One region of the Blautia faecicola genome, then DNA from elsewhere that is predicted to be linked to it. Evidence: riboswitches for the same ligand, from Rfam matches in the RefSeq annotation. Region 1 holds a riboswitch; each other region holds the start of a gene.
What was found. A riboswitch is a leader RNA that binds a small molecule or an ion and turns the genes downstream of it on or off. The one in region 1 is predicted to bind cobalamin.

Region 1 (6,783 bases):
TGCTCCGGCATTCGGAGACAGAAAGAGTTATCAGATGGATCCGCACAACAGCCGCGAAGGTGTGAAAGAAGCCCTTCTCGATGTGGATGAGGGAGCCGATATCATCATGGTAAAACCGGCGATGTCTTATCTGGATATGATCACAAAAGTAAAAGAAGTGACGAATGTTCCGGTAGCAGCCTACAGCGTCAGCGGAGAATACGCGATGGTGAAAGCAGCTGCACAGAAAGGCTGGATCGATGAAGAGAGGATCATGTGTGAGATGGCAGTGAGCACCTATCGCGCCGGCGCACAGATTTATCTGACTTATTATGCAAAAGAACTGGCAAAATGTATGGACGAAGGGAGGATCGGATAATGAGCAGATCAGACGAATTATTTGAAAGAGCAGTGAAAGTTATTCCGGGAGGCGTCAACAGCCCGGTACGTGCCTACGGCTCTGTGGGAATGACCCCGCGGTTTATCGAGGGAGCCACAGGTCCGTATGTGGTAGATGCAGACAGCAAGAGATATATCGATTATATCAGTTCCTGGGGACCGATGATCCTTGGTCATAACAACCCGGAAGTCCGGAACGCCGTGATCCGCAAAGCAGAAAGCGGTCTGAGCTTCGGTGCGGCTACCGAGAGCGAGGTGGAGATGGCAGAATTTATATGTGAAAATATTCCGTCTATCGAGATGATCCGTATGGTAAACTCCGGAACAGAAGCCGTGATGAGCGCGATCCGTGCCGCCAGAGGATATACCGGAAGAAATAAAATCGTCAAATTCGCCGGATGCTATCACGGACATTCCGATGCCCTGTTGGTAAAAGCCGGTTCCGGTGTGATGACCGCGGGAATCCCGGACAGTGCCGGTGTACCTGCGGGAGCAACCCAGGATACCCTGACTGCTGTATACAACAATCTTGAAAGCGTCAAGATGCTCTTTGAAGAGAATGAAGGACAGATCGCAGCCGTGATCGTAGAGCCGGTAGCTGCCAACATGGGTGTGGTACTTCCGAAAGAAGGCTTCTTAAAAGGTCTTCGGGAACTCTGCACAAAAAATGGTACGGTTCTGATCTTTGACGAGGTTATCACAGGCTTCCGTCTGGCATTCGGCGGTGCACAGGAACGCTTTGGTATCGAGGCGGATCTGGTGACTTACGGAAAAATCATCGGTGCCGGTATGCCGGTCGGTGCCTTTGGCGGAAAACGGGAGATCATGGAAGTGATCGCACCGGTCGGTCATGTATACCAGGCAGGAACCCTGAGCGGTAATCCGGTGGCTATGGCAGCAGGACTGACGCAGTTAAAAATCTTGAAAGATCATCCGGAAATCTACACCAACATGAGCCATATGGGTGACAAGCTGTATGAAGGCATGAAAGAACTGGTGAAAAAATACGGAAAACCGTGGAAAGTCAACCATATCTGTTCTCTGGGATGCATCTATTTCACCGATCAGGATGTGGAAAATTATGAAGATGCGAAGACTTCCGATACCGAAGAATTTGCCCGTTACTTCCGCTATATGCTGGAGCATGGGGTACATCTTGGACCGTCTCAGTTCGAGGCAATGTTCTTATCCAATGCGCATACCGAAGAGACAACCAAAGAGACTCTGGATATCTTTGAGGGATTCCTGAAAGCGGAGTAATTTTAAGAGGATAATAAATGAAAAGTGAATGGATGATAACCCTGCTCACGGCAGGGGGCATCCTGATCCTGTGCACTGCCATGATCATCTGGGATAAGATCCGGCAGCGCAAATGGTTTCTGCGGCACTTAAAACAGCGCTGGGGAACCATACCGGATCGGGAATATACCCAGGAGGAACTTGAGAGCATTTCCCATTATGCCAGACGGCATGAGGGCGAACCGTTTATGATCGATGACATCACCTGGAACGATCTGCAGATGGACGAAATTTTTATACGCATGAACAATACACTATCGTCCTGCGGAGAAGATGTCCTCTATCAGATGCTGCGTCAGCCACAGATGCACCGGGAAGTGCTTGAGGAGAGAGAACGACTGATTGCGTATTTTCAGACACATGAAGAGGAGCGGATCCAGGTACTCACCCGGGTAAAGGAAGTCAAAAAGATCTGGAAAATGTCGATTGCAGATTACATCGATGCACTGAAAGACGTGGATCGCACCGGAAGAGCAAAATATCCCATGCTTGCGGGACTTTCGGTCGCAGCGATCATCGCTACGTTAATAAAACCGATTCCCTGTATGTTTCTGCTGCTCCTGATGCTCTGTGTCAGTGCGGTGGTTCATACAAGAGATTCCAAAAAGATCGAACCGTATCTGAACTGCTTCGTCTGCATCCTGCGCCTTCTGCGGGCGGCGGATCAGTTTGAAAAACTGGACAATCCGGTGATCCAGACGTATCTCGACCGGATCCGAGAGGGAAGAAAGAAAATGAAAAGTTTCCGCCGGGGTGCTTTTTTGGTGGCTTCGACGAATTCTGTACAGGACGGGCTGGAAGCCATCGTTGTTTCCTATCTGCGGATCATTTTCCAGGTGGATTTTATCAAGTTTTATTCGATGCTAAAGCATGTGGAAGGAAATGAAGCAATCATCGAGGACATGTATCAGGCGATCGGGGAACTGGATGCCCTGATCGCAGTCGCTTCGTTCCGAGAGAGCCTTCCGTATTACAGTCTGCCGGAATTTACGGAAACAGACAACGCAGAGGGTGCATCTCTGGAAGTTGAGGAACTGTATCACCCGCTGATCGCTGATCCGGTGGTAAATGGTATCCGGATGCAGCGGGGTGTGCTGATCACTGGCTCAAATGCCTCCGGAAAATCCACATTCCTAAAGACGATCGCGATCAATACGATCCTGGCGCAGACGGTGCATACCTGCATCGCAAAACAGCACCGGGGAAGTTTTCTGAAAGTTCTTACCTCGATGGCACTGCGTGACAATCTGGCAGGTGGAGAGAGTTACTATATGGTAGAGATCCGTTCTCTGAAACGAATCCTAGAGGAATGTGAAAAGCCCGAACCGGTACTATGTATCGTGGATGAGGTTCTTCGCGGAACGAACACGATCGAGCGAATTGCCGCATCCTCGCAGATTCTTCATTCTCTGGCAAAACCGAAAGTCCTTGCGATGGCGGCAACGCACGATATCGAACTGTCTTATATCCTGGAAAAAGAGTATGATAATTATCACTTTGAGGAAGAGATTCAGGAAAAGGATGTGGTATTTGACTATAAACTCCGTACCGGCAGAGCCATGACGAGAAATGCGATCCGTCTGCTTGCCATGATCGGCTATGATCCGAAGATCATCGAGGCAGCGCAGGAGAGTGCGAAACAGTTTGAAGAAACGGGTGTGTGGAAATAAAAGGAGAAGTGTTATGTTAGTAAAAATCTATACCGACGGCGCAGCCAGAGGCAACCCGGACGGACCGGGCGGGTACGGCTGTGTCTTGCATTATACCGATCGAAACGGAAATCTTCACGAGAAAGAGCTTTCCGCAGGATACAAAAAGACAACGAATAACCGGATGGAACTGATGGCGGCGATCGTGGGACTTGAAGCTCTAAACCGTCCCTGCCAGATCCAGTTATACTCCGATTCCAAGTATCTGGTTGATGCTTTTAACCAGCACTGGATCGACGGCTGGATCAAAAAAGGCTGGAAACGCGGAAAAAATGAACCGGTAAAAAATGTGGATCTGTGGAAACGGCTGTTACAGGCGAAAGAACCGCACCAGGTAGAATTTATCTGGGTGAAAGGCCACGACGGTCACGAGATGAATGAGCGGTGTGATTACCTGGCAACCTCCGCGGCGGATGGAGACAATCTGCTGGTGGATCCGGGGATCGCATAAAGAAAAAGGTCATTCAGAATGATTTTGTTATAAAAAACAGATGAAAAATCTGATCTTCGGGAGAGAGGAAGAGAAGGAGGATCTTTTATTATGGGAACAAAAAAGAATAATCTGGGGGTTCGTATCGCAATGGCGGTAATCGGAATCGCACTGACTGCGGCTTCCGTAGGACTCCAGAAAATTTCAGGGCTTGGAGTGGATCCGTTCAGCGTTATTATTTTTGGATTTTCCAATGCTTTTCATGCGACATACCAGACGGTATACATTGTGGTGTGTGCTGTTTTGCTGATCATAGCATTTATCTTTAACCGAAAATTACTTGGAATTGCAACAGTTGTCAATCTGTTTTTCAGTGGATTTGTCACAGATGCCACCAGAAAAGCAGTTGTAAAAATGGTGGGAGAACATCCGTCAATGGCAGTGCGTGTGATTTTACTGTTGATTGTTGTGATACTGATTTCTATTTCCTCTGCTTTGTATTACTCTTCAGAGCTTGGCGTGTCTCCATACGATGCACAGGCACTGACAATCACGGAGAAAACAAAATTTCCGTTCCGCGCAGTAAGAATCAGTACCGACGTGGTATGTTGTGCGGTCGGCTTTGCTCTGGGAGGAGACCTGGGACTGGCCACACTGGTCTATGCTTTCTGTATGGGACCGTTCATCCAGTTTTGCAGAGAACATTTTACGGATAAGATGGCAGCAGGAGAAATGTTTCACAAATAAAGAACGAGAATAAGGGAAAATCCGCTGGTGTCCAGCGGATTTTCTGTGAGCACGGAGTATATTTGAAATTATATTTTGAAAAACGGTGTGAGAGCAGACAGCACAGCATCCGGTGTATTTTTTTCGTGAGTTTTTCCAACGATCACGGAATAATGATTGACAGTATGCACGTAGAATGCTATACTCATTCTGTTAAAAAGATAACGGTAAAAATTACCGAATATCGACCACATAGAAAAGCGTAAGGTGTCGGATGACAGAAGATTTCTGTTAATCCGGTGAAAAGGGAAACAGGTGTGAATCCTGTACGAACTCGTCACCGTGATTCGCGAGGGAAGACAAAAACCACTGGGAAACCGGGAAGGTGTCAAACCGCTTGAGCGATCAGCCGGGAGACCTGCCTTTGCGCAGTACGGGAACGAAAGTTCAGGCCACGAGGAATTGGCAGTACGAAAGAAAAACCTGTTTGCTTGTATAAAAATGGTTTTTCCGGCACTTATGGTGAAAGAAACATCTATAACCGTTAAACGGTTCTGGTATCCCTGAAACTGATTCTGAAACTATAAGAAGAATTCCAAATGTAGTACCTACTACCTTCGTCTCCGGACGGAGGTTTTTTACGTTTCATGCGGGCAGGACCCCAGACAACCTTCTTCGGAGAGCCGTCCTGTACCACCGTGGTACACAATCTCAAAAGGACAAAGACAGGAGGAACCATGAGATGAAAAAGAAAATTGTAGTGCTGATGCTTTCAGCAGCTATGACCATGTCCATGATGACAGGATGTGGAAACACAGCAAAGGATGACAGTGCATCCACAACAACAGAAACAACAAAGGATGCAGAAGCCACAGAAGAAGCAGAGCCGACAGAAGAAGCCACAGAAGAAGCAACAGACGACAGTGCATCTGACCAGGAGGCAGCAGATAAAGTAGCAGCCCTGATCGATCAGATCTATGTGCAGGAAAGAAACGACAACACTGACGAACAGTGTAAAGAAGCCAAAGAAGCCTGGGATGCTCTGACCGACGCACAGAAAGAACTGGTAGAAGGTGAAAATGCAGACCCTGATTACTTCGGAAGAGATACCGGTGATGCATCCAAGGACGATCCGTTAAACGGAGATGACATCGGTGACAACGAACTGCTGGTAGTAAGTTTCGGTACTTCCTTCAACGGCAGCCGTGCAGCAGATATCGGAGGTATCGAGAAAGCCCTGCAGACCGCATATCCGGACTGGTCCGTAAGAAGAGCCTTTACCGCACAGATCATCATCAACCATGTACAGGCCCGTGATGATGAGAAGATCGACAATATGGATCAGGCCCTGCAGCGTGCCGTAGACAATGGCGTAAAGAACCTGGTGGTACAGCCGACCCATCTGATGCATGGCGCTGAGTATGACGAGCTGACAGAAGCAGTAGAAGGCTACAAAGATAAATTTGAATCCGTAACTATCGCAGAGCCACTGTTGGGAGAAGTCGGGGACAGTGACGATGCAGTCAATGATGACAAAAAAGCAGTAGCAGAAGCCATCACAGCAGAGGCAGTAAAAACTGCAGGATATGATGATCTGGATGCGGCAGAGGCAGACGGAACCGCATTCGTATTCATGGGACACGGAACTTCCCACACTGCGAAGATCAGCTACAGCCAGATGCAGAGCCAGATGAACGATCTGGGATACAAGAATGTATTTATCGGAACTGTAGAAGGCGAGCCGGAAGATACTGCATGTGAAGCAGTGATCGAAAAGATCAAAGAAGCAGGATACAAAAAAGTAGTGCTTCGTCCTCTGATGGTAGTAGCCGGAGACCATGCAAATAACGATATGGCCGGAGATGATGAGGATTCCTGGAAGAGCCAGTTCGAGGCATCAGGAGCATTTGACAAGATTGATACTCAGATCGCAGGACTGGGAGAGATCTCTTCTATCCAGGATCTGTATGTAGCACATAGTAAAGCTGCAATTGATGGAAAGAGCGCTTCTACAGCAAACTAAAACATATCAGATACGTAACTGCTCAGCACCCACTGTGAAGGTACTGAAAAGTTATGACAGATAAATAAAAGGAACAGCCTGTCCGATCAGCTGCTATTCAGTGACTGGTCAGACTGGCTGTTTTTTGCCAAAATCCAGAGACATACAAGTCAAAATGCCATCACCGAAGGTGATTAGAAATGCATACTGCATCGTAACTGTGAGGCTACTGAACAGTT
Region 2 (6,783 bases), 830 kb from region 1:
GTTACAGGAGGGAAGCGGTCAGTTAGAAGCCGGAGTGGCAGCTTTTGGAGAAGGTATCCAACAGCTGTATCAGGGCTCCACCGCACTGCATCAGGGCAGCGGTCAGCTCTCCTCCGCAGGAACCGCACTGATCAGTGGTCTGGATACGATGATCTCCGGCATGGACAGCCTGCATCAGGGACTGATCAAATTCGACGAGGACGGTATCCGGGAACTGAGCGATCTGACAGGAAAAGATCTCACGAATTTGGCAAACCGTATCCGCGCTTTAAAGAAAGTAGACGGAAAATACGACAATTATGGCGGTATCCGCGAGGGTGAAACCGGAAGTGTCCGTTTCATCATCGAGACCGACGAAATAAAAGCAGAATAACCAATGGGGACGGTTCCAACAACCACTGAGAACCGTCCCCATTGGTTTTTTTAGAATTCCTAGAAAAATACTAAGAAATTAGTTGACAACTAGCAAAAGTTAGTGTACACTAATTTCAACGGTTAGATAAAACTAACAAAAGAAGAAACAGGTAACATTTTTAAGACAAAAACCGGTGAGATCCCGGATGGAGCGTTTATAAAAAGTATTTGACAAAACAGGAGGAATCATATGAGCGTTGTAATCGTAGGCGGACATGACCGCATGGTAGCGCAGTATAAAAAGATCTGCAAATCCTATAAATGCAAGGTAAAAGTATTTACCCATATGGGAGCAGATTTCAACAAACAGATTGGATGTCCGGATCTGCTGGTATTATTTACCAATACCGTATCCCACAAGATGGTGCGCTGCGCACTGGATGAGATCGACGGAAAACATACCGATGTGGTTCGCTGTCACACCAGCAGCGGAAACGCGCTGACCGGTATTCTGGAAAACTGCTTTGCAAACTAAGAGGATGTGACGGAGGAGAGACATGCTGGAAAAATATCTGATCGATCACTGTTCTCCAACACTGGCGTCTTTAAAGACAGCGAATATGTTCAGCTGTCCGTATGAGTCGGGCGAGAGCCTGGCGGAAGATGTCTGGCAGTGGAACCTGCAGATGAAGGACAAAGGACTTTATCTTACCATTCTTCGAAAGAGCGAAAAAAAAGCGCTGGTTTATCTGTGCAGACCACAGAGACTGGAAAACGATCTTCACAAACCGGGGGTGCAGAAGTTCCTGCGGGCGTGTGGATATCAGGGAGAACACTGGGAAGAGGCACTGAAAGAACTGAAAGAAAGATTACATATGTGCGAGAAGTTCCCACATGAGATCGGTCTGTTTCTCGATTATCCGCTGGTCGATGTGATAGGATTTATCCGTAACACCGGAAAAAACTGTAAGTGTTCCGGCTGCTGGAAAGCCTATGGCAATGCAAAAGAAGCAGAAAAAACATTCTGCAAATACAAAAAATGCAGAGAAATCTATTCCCGTCTGTGGGAAAATGGCAGGAGTGTTTTGCAGCTGACTGTAGCTGCTTAACCATAAAAACGGGGGGAATCCCGTAAATATCAGGAGGAATATAAAGATGAGTAAAGTAGCAGTTGTTTATTGGAGCAGTACAGGAAATACAGAAGCTATGGCAAATGCAGTAGTGGATGGAGCAAAAGAAAAAGGCGCAGATGTAACTCTGTATGAATGTGCGGATTTCCGTCCGGAACTGGTAGCAGATTACGATGCCATCGCATTCGGATGCCCGGCTATGGGAGATGAAGTGCTGGAAGAAGACGAATTTGAACCAATGTTTGACGGCTGCAAAGCTGAACTGAAAGACAAAAAAATCGCACTGTTCGGATCTTATGGATGGGGAGACGGTGAATGGATGAGAAACTGGGAGGAAAGCTGTAAAGAAGCAGGAGCTGTTCTGGCAACAGAGAGTGTAATCTGCAACGACATGCCGGATGATGACGGCGTAGAAAACTGCAAGGCACTGGGCGCAGCACTGGCATAAAGCTTTGACAAATAAAATCGAGGACCTTATGGATTCCGTAAAAAGAATCCGTAAGGTCTTTTTTTATGGAAAATCTTAGGGTATAATCAAAACATATTTTTACAGCACGACAGAAAAAGGAGCAGCAGGATATGACATTATTACAGTTACGCTATGCAATTACCGTGGCGGATTCCCGTTCGATGAATCAGGCGGCGCAGAAATTATTTATCTCCCAGCCCAGTCTCTCGGCAGCCATCCGGGAACTCGAAGACGAAGTGGGAATCGAGATTTTCCGGAGAACGAACCGCGGGATCCAGGTGACACCGGACGGAGAAGAATTTATCGGCTATGCCAGACAGGTCGTGGAACAGTATGCCCTGATCAAGGCACGGTATGTGGATAAAGAAAAAGTAAAGAAAAAGTTCGGTGTTTCCATGCAGCATTATTCGTTTGCGGTGCAGGCATTTGTGGAGATGGTGAAACGCTTCGGGATGGATCGGTATGAATTTTCTATTTATGAGACACAGACGTATGATGTGATCGAAAATGTGAAAAACTTCCGGAGCGAGCTTGGTATTTTATATCTGAATGATTTTAATCGGAAAGTGCTGGAAAAGATCTTTGAGGAAAATAATCTGGAATTTCATGAGCTTTTTGACTGTCAGGAATACGTTTACCTGTGGAGCGGTCATCCGCTGGCAAAAAAGAAAAAGATTACCCTGGAAGATCTGGAAGATTATCCATTTCTCTCGTTTGACCAGGGCAGCAACAATTCGTTTTATTTTGCGGAGGAAGTATTCAGCACCTATGAATACAAACAGTCGATCAAGGCAAATGACCGCGCGACGATGCTGAACCTGATGAAAGGACTGAACGGATATACGCTTTGCAGCGGCATTATCTGCGAAAATCTGAATGGTTCGGAATACTGTGCGGTAAAACTCTCCACAGAAGAAACGATGACGATCGGCTACCTGAAACGAAAGGGGATTCCGTTAAGTTCGATCGGAAAGGAATATCTGAAAGAGATCAGTAAATATAACGGTCAGGCATAGATCCTGGCGAAAAAACGGTCAGAAATCGTGAAAATGCGGGGAAAAGAGAAAAAATATATAACAAATTGGAATGGATAAATGCGTTGTCAGGATGCAGTTTCTCTGGTACAATGACAGACGCGTTACATTCAGGATATAAGTTGCAATAAGCATTGATAGAGAAAACGGTGCAAATCCGTTGCGGTCCCGCCACTGTGACAGGGAGCCGAGAATACGATCCACTGGGAGAGCGGAATTCCGGGAAGGGGTTTGAGGCGATGAACTGAAGTCAGGAGAACTGCTTATATCTTTGAGATGTTTCTCACGGCTGATGAGAACTCTTAAAATATGATAAAGTGATTTCCGGCATGATTCAGATGAAAACTTGTCTTATGACTGTGGAGGAGCCGGAAAACTACTGCGTCAGAAATTAAGAGAACAGTCTGCATAAAGCTACAGACTGTTTTTTCTATGCGATAAAACAGGAAATTTGCGAAACAAAAAGACAATACCAGACAAAACACAGGAGGAAAATCAGTGAAAAAGGAAAAGATACTGGCACTGCTGCTGGCAGGCGTAATGGCAACAACGGTTCTGGGAGGATGCGGAAGCAAAGGAAGTGACAGCTCCTCTTCATCATCAAAAGCTTCATCCGATGAGAAGGTTCTGAACTTCGGATGTGCAATGTACACCGACGGAAGCGTCAACACTGCAGGTGACGAGAACGGTGGCTGGAACGCGATGCGTTACGGAATCACAGAGACATTGTTCAAGTTCAACGATAACATGGAACTGGAACCATGGCTGGCAGAAAGCTATACCGTGAATGATGATCATACCGAATGGGTCGTTACCCTGAAAAAAGGTCTGAAGTTCTCTGACGGATGCGATCTTACTGCAAGCAAAGTAAAAGAAGCATACGAACATCTGAAAGAAGTAGGACCGTCCGGTTCCGCAAAACCGGAAAAATATCTGGAGTTCGAGGCAACCATTGATGCAGATGATGAGGCGGGTACACTGACAATCAAGACCACACAGCCTTACGCTAACCTGATGGGACAGCTCAGTCATCCGACCATGGGTATCGTAGACGTAGAGCATACGGAGAACTTTGATAACGGTACCATCGGAACCGGTCCGTACATGATCGATTCCTTCAACGGTGTGGGTGTCGGTTATACACTGGTCGCAAACCCGAACTTCCGGGAAGAAGTACCTTATGATAAAGTAAACCTGCTGTATATGGGTGACAACTCTGCGAAAGCAATGGCACTGGAAAGTGGACAGGTTGACCTGGTAGAGAACATCACCAACGTAGCAGATATCCAGAAATTCCAGGATTCTGATGATTATACCGTAGATATCGCAACCGGTGTGCGCTGCGGGTTCTCCTGGATGAACTTTGATGGCGTTCTGGGTAACAAGACACTGCGTCAGGCGATCCTGATGGCGATCGATTATGATACCATCTGTAATTCCAAGACGATCGGAGGACTGTATACACCGGGATTTTCCGTACTTCCATCCAACCTGTCCTATGGATATGAGAAACTGAACAATCCATACACCTATGATCCGGAAGGTGCGAAGAAACTGCTGGATGATGCGGGGATTGTAGATACAGACGGAGATGGTATCCGTGAGATTGATGGAGAAAATATCAATCTGCGTTATATTTCTTATGAAAACCGTCTGCTGAATGAATTTTCTGATGCACATACCCAGTATCTGACAGAGATCGGAATCGGTGTTACTTCCGAGTACGGAAGTTCTGATGATCAGTGGAGTAAGCTGGCAGCACTGGATTATGATTTTAACAACAACAACTGGATTACCGTAGGAACCGGAGATCCGTTCGCCTACATGGCAAACTGGGCAACAGAAAGCACTTACTGTGCATATTCCAATCCGGAATACGATGCCTTATATCAGGAACTGAAAAGTGAGATGGATGAGGACAAACGTGCAGATCTGATTTTCCAGATGCAGCAGATTCTGATCGATGATGCGGCAGTTCTGATCGACGGATACTACAACTCCAGTATGATCTATTCCAAAAATGTAGGATATGCGAAGATTCATACCGCAGATTATTACTGGTTAAGTACGGAGATTGTTCCGGCAGAATAAAAAACTCTGGAAACGCCTGGTTGTTTTTACAACCGGGCGTTATGCCGTTGCATGACAAGGTAACATGTATTTTTTGTAAAAGAAAGGTGTGAACGATTTGAATAAGAAGCAAATACTCATGCGTCTGCTGCAGATCATCGTGGTACTGTTCGGTATCAGTTTTATTACATTCGGTCTGACATATATGTCACCGGGAGACCCGGTGCGAAACATGTATTCCGCCAACGGTGTAATGCCGACCGAGGAGATGGTAGAGCAGACAAGAGAAGAGATGGGATTAAATGATCCGTTTTTTGTACAGTATGGAAGATGGCTTGGCAACTGTCTGCAGGGAGATTTCGGGAAATCCTATTCCCTGAACAAACCGGTAACAGAACTTCTGGCAGAGAGACTGTGGCCGACCTTAAAACTGACACTGATGGCGATGCTGCTGATGCTGGTACTTTCTATTCCCCTCGGTATGGCATCTGCTTTGAAAAAAGATACCTGGATCGATTATCTGGTACGGGGGATCACGTTTATCGGCTGTGCGATGCCGAACTTCTGGGTGGGACTTCTTTTAATGATGGCGTTTTGTGTCTATTTCCAGATTTTTCCGGTAATCAGTTCTGCGGGAGACTTTAAGAGTCTGTTCCTTCCGGCACTGACACTGGCGATCGCGATGACATCCAAATACACCCGTCAGGTGCGTACCGCAGTTCTTGATGAGCTGAGCCAGGATTATGTGATCGGCGCCCAGGCGAGAGGAGTAAAATGGTCCAGAATCGTCTGGTTCAATGTATTCCCGAACTCTCTGCTTCCTCTGATCACCATGTTCGGTCTGTCCATCGGATCTCTGCTTGGTGGTACGGCAGTAGTAGAAGTTATTTTTTCCTATCCGGGTCTTGGAAACCTTGCAGTGTCTGCGATCACTTCCAGCGATTATAACCTGATTCAGGGGTATGTACTGTGGCTGGCGCTGATTTATATGGTGATCAACCTGATCGTGGATGCTTCTTATGTATATATTGACCCGAGAATGAGATTAAAGGAGTAATGAGTATGAAAAAGAAGAATTTTTTTGCACAGTATAAGCAGTTTACCTTTTTTCTTATTCTGGCTGTTGTGATCATTCTGATTGCAGTATTTGCCCCGGTTGTGAGCGGGGGTGTGGATCCGCTGAAAGGAAGCCTGGATGAAGCCCTTCTGGCTCCGAGCAAGGCACATATCTTCGGAACCGATAAGATGGGACGTGATATCTTTGCCCGTGTGATCTACGGAGCGAGAGCGTCTCTGACAGCAACGTTCGGCGTAGTTGCACTGATTTTCTTTATCGGAACCACACTTGGCGTGATCGCCGGATATTTTGGCGGTATCGTGGACAGCATTATCATGCGAATCGCTGATATGATGCTGTCTTTCCCGGGTCTGGTTCTGGCACTTGCAGTAGCCGGTATCATGGGAGCAAGCATGAAAAATGCAATTGTAGCCGTTGTCGTAGTAAACTGGACAAAATACGCCCGTCTCGGACGAAGCCTGGTTCTGAAGATCCGTCACTGTGACTATGTGGAAGCAGCGATCGTAACCGGTTCGAAAACACCGTATATGATCTTACGTTATATGTTGCCGAATGCACTGCCTACACTGATCATCACGGCAGCTACCGATATCGGTGGTATGATGCTGGAACTGGCAGCTATGTCCTTCCTGGGATTCGGAGCAAAAC
Region 3 (6,783 bases), 1.3 Mb from region 1:
GGCGCAGAGCTGCTTTTCGGACCGGAGAAAATGATACGACGGTTTGTAAAAGAAGATACGTTTGACAAACTGATCGAGACAGCAATCGCAAAACACAGCGATTTTCGTCTGGAAGGGATTAGCGATGCGCACACGCTGCTGCATGCACGGCTGATCCGGGATGCAGACAAGCTGGATAACTGCCGGGTAAAACTGGAAGAGACGATGGAGACGCTGCTGGATATGGATGAAGCGACCGTGGGAGCAAGTCCGATTTCTGAAAAAGTGTGGGCGTCCTGTCTGGCGGGAGAATCCGTGCTTTCTGCGAACCGCGTATCGGGGATGGATTACTGGGTGTCCTACTTGGCACTGTATTTTGATATCAATTTCCCGGAAACCTGGCAGATCATCCGGGAGAATCATTATATCGACCGGATTGCAGCCAGAGTACCGTACAGCCGGGAAGATACAAAAGAAAAGGTCGCTCATCTGGTGGCAGCTCTGCATCAGCGGATGAAAGGCTAGGATTTTTCCTGTGTTATCCATGAATCTGTCGGTAACGGGACGGAGAGAGGCCGAACTGCCTTTTAAAGGCTTTACTCAGATGAAATTCATCGCAGAATCCGTAGTTGATAGCGGCTTCACGCAACTTGGTGTCTGGCTGGGCTAGGAGAAACTGGCGGACCATCTCAAGCCGGGTTTCCATCTGAAACGCAGGGAAGGTTTTTCCACAGTTTTTATGAAAGCGGTTGTTCAGGGTACGCTCACAGATATAATATCGGGAGGCGATTTCCGAAGCGGAAAAAAAGGTCTGCGGTGTAGAATGAATCAGTCGGATGATCTCTTCAATCATAGGATCGGAGGGTTTCCGGCTGTTTTTTTGTGCTTCTAACTGGGAAAGTTCACACAGAAGAAGCGAAAAAAGTAAAGAAAGCCGGTTTTCCCGTTCTATGGACTGGCTCCATAAGACAGAGATCATATCCTGGATATACTGCCGGACGCGGGGAGCCTGCTGACAGTGCAGCAGACTGGAATAGGAGAACAGCTCGTTTTCCGTTCCGGGCAGGTCATCCGTTGTGGTGTGAGACGGGTTATACTGTTCTTCCGCGCGGGTGGGAAGTACATGGATATACATATGACGGTTTCCTGGATTACACATCTTCAGTCCATAATGATGACGTCCGGCAGCAAGAATCAGAAGATCGTCGCTGTGCAGCTGATAGATCACGCCATCTTCCCGGATTTCCCAGGTTCCATCTAAAATATATAAAAAATCGTGTTCTTTTAAAATACGGTCCGGGTGCAGCATCCCGTGGACGGATGTAACATAGTTGCCACTTGCGACCGTATGCAGTTTCATTTTCTCAAGAAGTACCATCGTAAGACCTTTCCAGTTTATACATGCCGGTTTCCATATGATCAATGTATAAATCAGCAAAATTATATTAGGATAGAACCAGAAAAACGTGAGGTTCAAGTCCTACCGTAAGTATAATCGCAAACAGGAGGTATTGCAAATGGATAAAAAAATGTATTCACATCCGCTGTCACTGCGCAGCATGCAGATCAATGACAGTTTCTGGAAGCGGGAGATGGAACTGGTAAGGAAAGAAGTGATTCCGTATCAGTGGGAAGCGTTGAACGATCGGGTCGAGGGGGCGGCTCCGAGTTTTGCCATGCGGAATTTTAAGGTGGCGGCAAAAAAGAATCAGGAGAGAAGAGAACGGGGAGATGCATTTAAGGAACCGGAATATACCTTCCGCGGTTTTGAGACACTGCCGGAAGATCCGGAGCATCTGGAAGATAAATTTTATGGATTTGTCTTTCAGGACAGTGATTTTTCCAAATGGATCGAGGCGGTGGGTTATTCTCTGACCCAGCATCCGGATCCGGAACTGGAAAGGATCGCAGACGGTGCGATCGATATCGTGTGTGCGGCACAGCAGGACGACGGATATCTGGATACTTACTATATTATTAATGGAAAGAATCATATTTTTACCAATCTGAAAGATCATCATGAACTGTACTGTATGGGACATCTGATCGAGGGTGCGGTGGCTTATTATGAGGCGACGGGAAAAGACAAGCTGTTGAAGGCAGCGGCGCGGTTTGCGGATTATGCGGCGGCGCATTTTGGCGCGGAGGAAGGAAAATGCAAGGGCTATCCGGGACATGAGATTGCGGAGATGGCGCTGGTTCGCCTGTATGATGTGACCGGAGAGGCGAGATATCTGGAACTGAGCAAATTCTTTATCGATGAGCGTGGAAAACGTCCGTATTATTTTGATAAAGAGCACCCGGAAGAGGTGAAACGTGGTCATGAGGATGATCTGAGATATGCATATAATCAGGCACATATGCCGGTGAGGGAACAGGACGAAGCGGTTGGTCATTCGGTGCGCGCGGTGTATCTGTATTCCGGTATGGCAGATATCGCAAGGATGACCGGGGACGAATCGTTGTATGCAGCGTGTGAGAAATTGTGGGACAGCATCACAAAAGAGAAAATGTATATCACCGGTGGAATCGGCGGTACACATATCGGCGAAGCATTTTCCTTTCCCTATGATCTGCCGAATGATACGGCGTATGCGGAGACCTGTGCTTCGATCGGTCTGGTATTTTTTGCAAGAAGGATGCTGGAGATCTGCCCGGATGCAAAATATGCGGATGTGATGGAACTGGCGCTGTATAATGGGATTTTAAGCGGCATGGCACTGGACGGAAAGAGTTTCTTCTATGTAAATCCGCTGGAGGTACTGCCGGAAGCGTGTCATAAGGATGAGAGAAAATTCCATGTCAAACCGGTACGGCAGAAATGGTTTGGCTGTGCATGCTGCCCGCCGAATCTGGCGAGACTGATCAGTTCGATCGGGGCGTATGCGTTTACGGAGAAAGAGGATACGCTGTTTGTACATCTGTATATGGGAAGTACATTGAAGAAAATGGTTGGCGAGCGCGAGGTACAGGTGCGTGTGGATTCGCAGATGCCGTGGGACGGGGAGGTTGCGGTCACGGTAGAGGCGAAGGGAACGGAGTTTGTACTTGCGATGCGGATTCCGGGATGGTGTGAAGGGGCATATACCCTGGAAGGCGCCGAGCAGGACGAGGTATCAGTGAAAGACGGGTATCTGTATGTGAAGAAGGCATGGGGAGAAAGTGATACGGTGAAGCTTCATTTTGCGATGCCGGTACGGCTGGTAGAGGCGGACGAAAGGGTTCGTGAGGATGCCGGCAGGGTGGCAGTGATGCGCGGACCGGTTGTGTATTGTCTGGAAGCGGTGGATAATGGGGAGAATCTGCATCTTCTGGAGGTGGAGCCGGAGGCTGAGGCACGGGTTTCGGATGGGGAGATCTGTAGAAATCAGGTGAAGGTTGTGCTGATGGAGGGATATAGAGTTGTGGATACGGCGAAGAAAGAGGGGGAATTGTATCATGTGTATAAGAAGAAGGAGAGAAAGCCTGTGGAGTTGAGGTTTGTGCCTTATTATACGTGGGCTAACAGGGGGGAGAATGAGATGGAGGTTTGGGTTAGAGTTTAGAAAAGTGTGAGGCGTTTCTGAGTTTGGTGGTAACTGATAAGTTTGAAAAGAATAATAGTACTTTTTACACACATATTTAAAATATGTATTTGTGAAGTGAAAAAAGTGAAAAGAGAGTCATTCATTAGAAAACGTGGGAGCGATTATGCAAATAAAATAGGTATTCGATGGAGGGAGAATTAGCGGGAAAGAAGGGTTGACTTATTTGGGGACTTTGTTATACTTACTGATGACAGAGTTTTCCAGTGCCTCAAGGTGGCGGTTGCTGCTGCGGGGATAATAGGGAATCAGGTGGGAGTCCTGAACGATCCGGTCACTGTGAACAGGGAGTGTTGTCATGGGATGCCATTGCATGGAGAGATCATGTGAGAAGGTTTGACAAGGCGATGATCTGTGAGTCAGAAAACCTGCTGGGAAAGTTGGTGATGAGCTTCCGAAGAAAGCAGAACTCCAAAAGATCGAAAAGCATTATTATGTTGTTTCAGTCTGAAGACAGGGATTGTGTGTCTGTAGTTGTATCTGACTTTTGAGAAGGATATGGCTACTTTTTTATGTTCAGGAAACTTGTATGCTGACGGGTTTACGGTCACTTCTCGTTTGACCGCCACAGATGATACATTTATAAAGAAAGGAAATGTGAGATGAAAGGAACAGGAAAGAGAGTACTTTCGGTATCTCTGTCTGTAATGATGGCACTGGGTATGCCGTCGGGCACATTTGCTGCTGCTCCGGATACGGAAGTGGCCGGGCAGGTGAGCGAAGCGGAAGTTCCGGTGACAACAGAGCCGGAAGCGACTGTGGAAGTTACACAGCAGGTGACAGAGACTTCGGAGACAACGAAAGAACCTGTAAAAGAGGAAGCAACACAGGAAGAAAAGGAAACGGAAAGTAAACAGGAAAAAGCAGAAGCAGCAACGGAAACAAAGGACAGTGCAGCGGATGCAGAAACTGTAAAAGAGTTACCGGATCTGAAAGTGACAAAGACAGAGCTGATTGAAACCAAAGACGAATACCTGGTTACGGTTTATACAGACAGCGATGTGTATGATCAGTTATATGTAGGAAAGAAAGAAGATACCGAGAAAAAAACGGTCGTAGAAGGAAAGAAGAGTCCGAACGGACAGTACACCTTCCAGTTTGTCGTCAGCGAGGAGAAGCTTGGCAGCAAATTACAGATCGTACCGGGCATGAAAGCATCCGGTGAGTGGTACACAAAAGAAGATGTCTTCTGCCAGGTACCGGAGAAATCTCAGACAGCATCTGCAAAGACAGAGACAAAAGAGCAGACGCAGGCAGAGGATCAGAAAGAAGAGAAATCTGTAGTTACCACAGCAGACAACAGCAGTACAGCAGAGAATGTAATCAAAGCAGTATATGCGACGGATGAAGCTAACGGAGACAAAGCAGGAACGGATTATTCCATGTTCAAAATTGCAAAATCTTCAGCAACCCTGAACGGGGATCAGATCGATGTGGAAATCTATGTAAGTCCGGCGAGCAGTGGAAGGTTTACATACGATGCACTGTATATCGGAAGATGGGATGACGAGACCAAGGAACCGCTGGTAATGGGCGAAGTGGATACTGAGCTGAATCTGGAGAAATTCGCGTTTAGCGTACCGGCAGAGAAAAATGGTCAGGAAGTCATCTTTGTACCGAGAAACGGAAGAACACAGAAGTTCAGTTCCAGTAAAATTGCACTGAAACTGCCGACACTGGGAAGCACTGATACAGATCCGGAACCGACCACGGCACCATCCGTACCGGACGGAAGCAAAGTGGAAAACAGTATCACAGCAGAAAAAGCAGACGGATCTGCATTTACGATGTTCAATGTGGAAAAATCCACCGCAACAGTGAATGGAGAAAACATTAATATTGAACTGTACCTGAAAGCGAATGCATCCGGAAAGTTCTCATACACCGGTATTTACCTGGGAAGTAAAGAAGATGAAGAGAAAACACCGGTCATTGAGGGAACGATCAACGAGGATAACAATCAGGTATACAAATTCAGCATTCCGCTGAGCAAAGCAGGAACAAAATTACAGTTTGTACCGATCAAAGCAAACGGAACATTCTACAGCAGAGCAGACCTGTATCTGACGATTCCGGAGTTCAAAGGTAACGGGGAAAACCCGGAGCCGACCACGGAACCGACCGAAACACCGGATCCGGATGTGACACCGTCAGATACCTCCAAAGCACAGGTGATCAAAGCGGACGGAACAGAATTCAAGATGTTCCAGATCTCAACCTTTGAGGCAAAGGTGAATGGAGATAAGATCGATCTGACCGTGGAGACCACAAACACATCGTTTGACAAGCTGTATCTTGGTAAAAACAGTGATGAAAATAAGACACCGGTGATCAACGGAACACAGGACAACGGGGTATGGAGATTCAGCTTCAGCGTGGATAAGAGCCTGACAGGAAAAGCCATTTCGGTTGTTCTCGGAAAACCGGACGGTAACTGGTACAGCAATCAGCAGTTGTATCTGGTTGTGCCGGAAGTAAAGGGAAGCGAAGATGTTGAACTGCCGGAGGCAGGTGTAACCATAGAACAGGGCGGTACTGCGGCAACATTAAACGGATTTAAGGTAGTAAGTTCTTCTGCGAAACTCTCCGGCGATCAGGTGACCGTTACATTTACCGTAGACGGAACGATCTATGACAGAATTTATCTTGGAAAGAAAGATGACCAGACCACATTTACCTTCCAGGTATCTGCAGATCAGCAGGGAATCTACGTTCCGATTACGCCGGGACGTACCAACGGAAGCTGGCTGACCAGCGGAAGAAATCTGTTTATCAAGATTCCGAACGTAGGGAAAACCTTTGATGCGGCAAGCTATCCGAACGGAATATATGATGTTTATGGCAATGCCCATACGCAGAATGGTGTATTTAACATTGAAGATGACAGTACGATCACGGTAAAGGGAGACGAGATCACAGTTACCATTTACTCTGGTTCTACTTCTTACGATAAACTGTATATCGGTGAAGTCGGAGACAGTGATGATGTCAAAGATGCCAATGCAGTAGAAGGAAAACTTCTCGGAGAATCGGATCCGAGCCGTCCGGAATACCGGGTATATACCTTCACCCTGAAAAAATCCCAGCTGGGAACCAAAGTTCCGTTTGTATTACATAACGCAAAAGGAACAGCAAAATGGCTGACAAAACAGGATTATCTGGAGATCCCGCAGTTTATGACAAAGATCGGGGATGTACCGGAAGATATCATTTACCGGAA

Region 2: another riboswitch for cobalamin. It lies ahead of ETP43_RS09715 (ABC transporter substrate-binding protein); the one in region 1 lies ahead of ETP43_RS06005 (sirohydrochlorin cobaltochelatase).
Region 3: another riboswitch for cobalamin. It lies ahead of ETP43_RS11925 (hypothetical protein); the one in region 1 lies ahead of ETP43_RS06005 (sirohydrochlorin cobaltochelatase).

The regions. Positions count from the first base shown of each region.
Region 1 covers NZ_SDKC01000001.1:1,331,523-1,338,305, forward strand. Annotated here, with positions in the region: gene hemB (porphobilinogen synthase) at 1-358, shown strand, start outside; gene hemL (glutamate-1-semialdehyde 2,1-aminomutase) at 358-1,638, shown strand; gene ETP43_RS05990 (MutS-related protein) at 1,656-3,347, shown strand; gene rnhA (ribonuclease HI) at 3,361-3,837, shown strand; gene ETP43_RS06000 (YczE/YyaS/YitT family protein) at 3,928-4,563, shown strand; cobalamin riboswitch at 4,791-4,983, shown strand; gene ETP43_RS06005 (sirohydrochlorin cobaltochelatase) at 5,285-6,565, shown strand.
Region 2 covers NZ_SDKC01000001.1:2,157,914-2,164,696, reverse strand. Annotated here, with positions in the region: gene ETP43_RS09740 (hypothetical protein) at 1-373, shown strand, start outside; gene ETP43_RS09735 (DUF2325 domain-containing protein) at 605-889, shown strand; gene ETP43_RS09730 (DUF3793 family protein) at 912-1,463, shown strand; gene ETP43_RS09725 (flavodoxin) at 1,510-1,932, shown strand; gene ETP43_RS09720 (LysR family transcriptional regulator) at 2,064-2,969, shown strand; cobalamin riboswitch at 3,090-3,268, shown strand; gene ETP43_RS09715 (ABC transporter substrate-binding protein) at 3,486-5,078, shown strand; gene nikB (nickel ABC transporter permease) at 5,176-6,114, shown strand; gene nikC (nickel transporter permease) at 6,120-6,783, shown strand, end outside.
Region 3 covers NZ_SDKC01000001.1:2,652,646-2,659,428, reverse strand. Annotated here, with positions in the region: gene ETP43_RS11940 (HD domain-containing protein) at 1-504, shown strand, start outside; gene ETP43_RS11935 (helix-turn-helix transcriptional regulator) at 518-1,357, opposite strand; gene ETP43_RS11930 (glycoside hydrolase family 127 protein) at 1,497-3,524, shown strand; cobalamin riboswitch at 3,755-3,953, shown strand; gene ETP43_RS11925 (hypothetical protein) at 4,166-6,783, shown strand, end outside.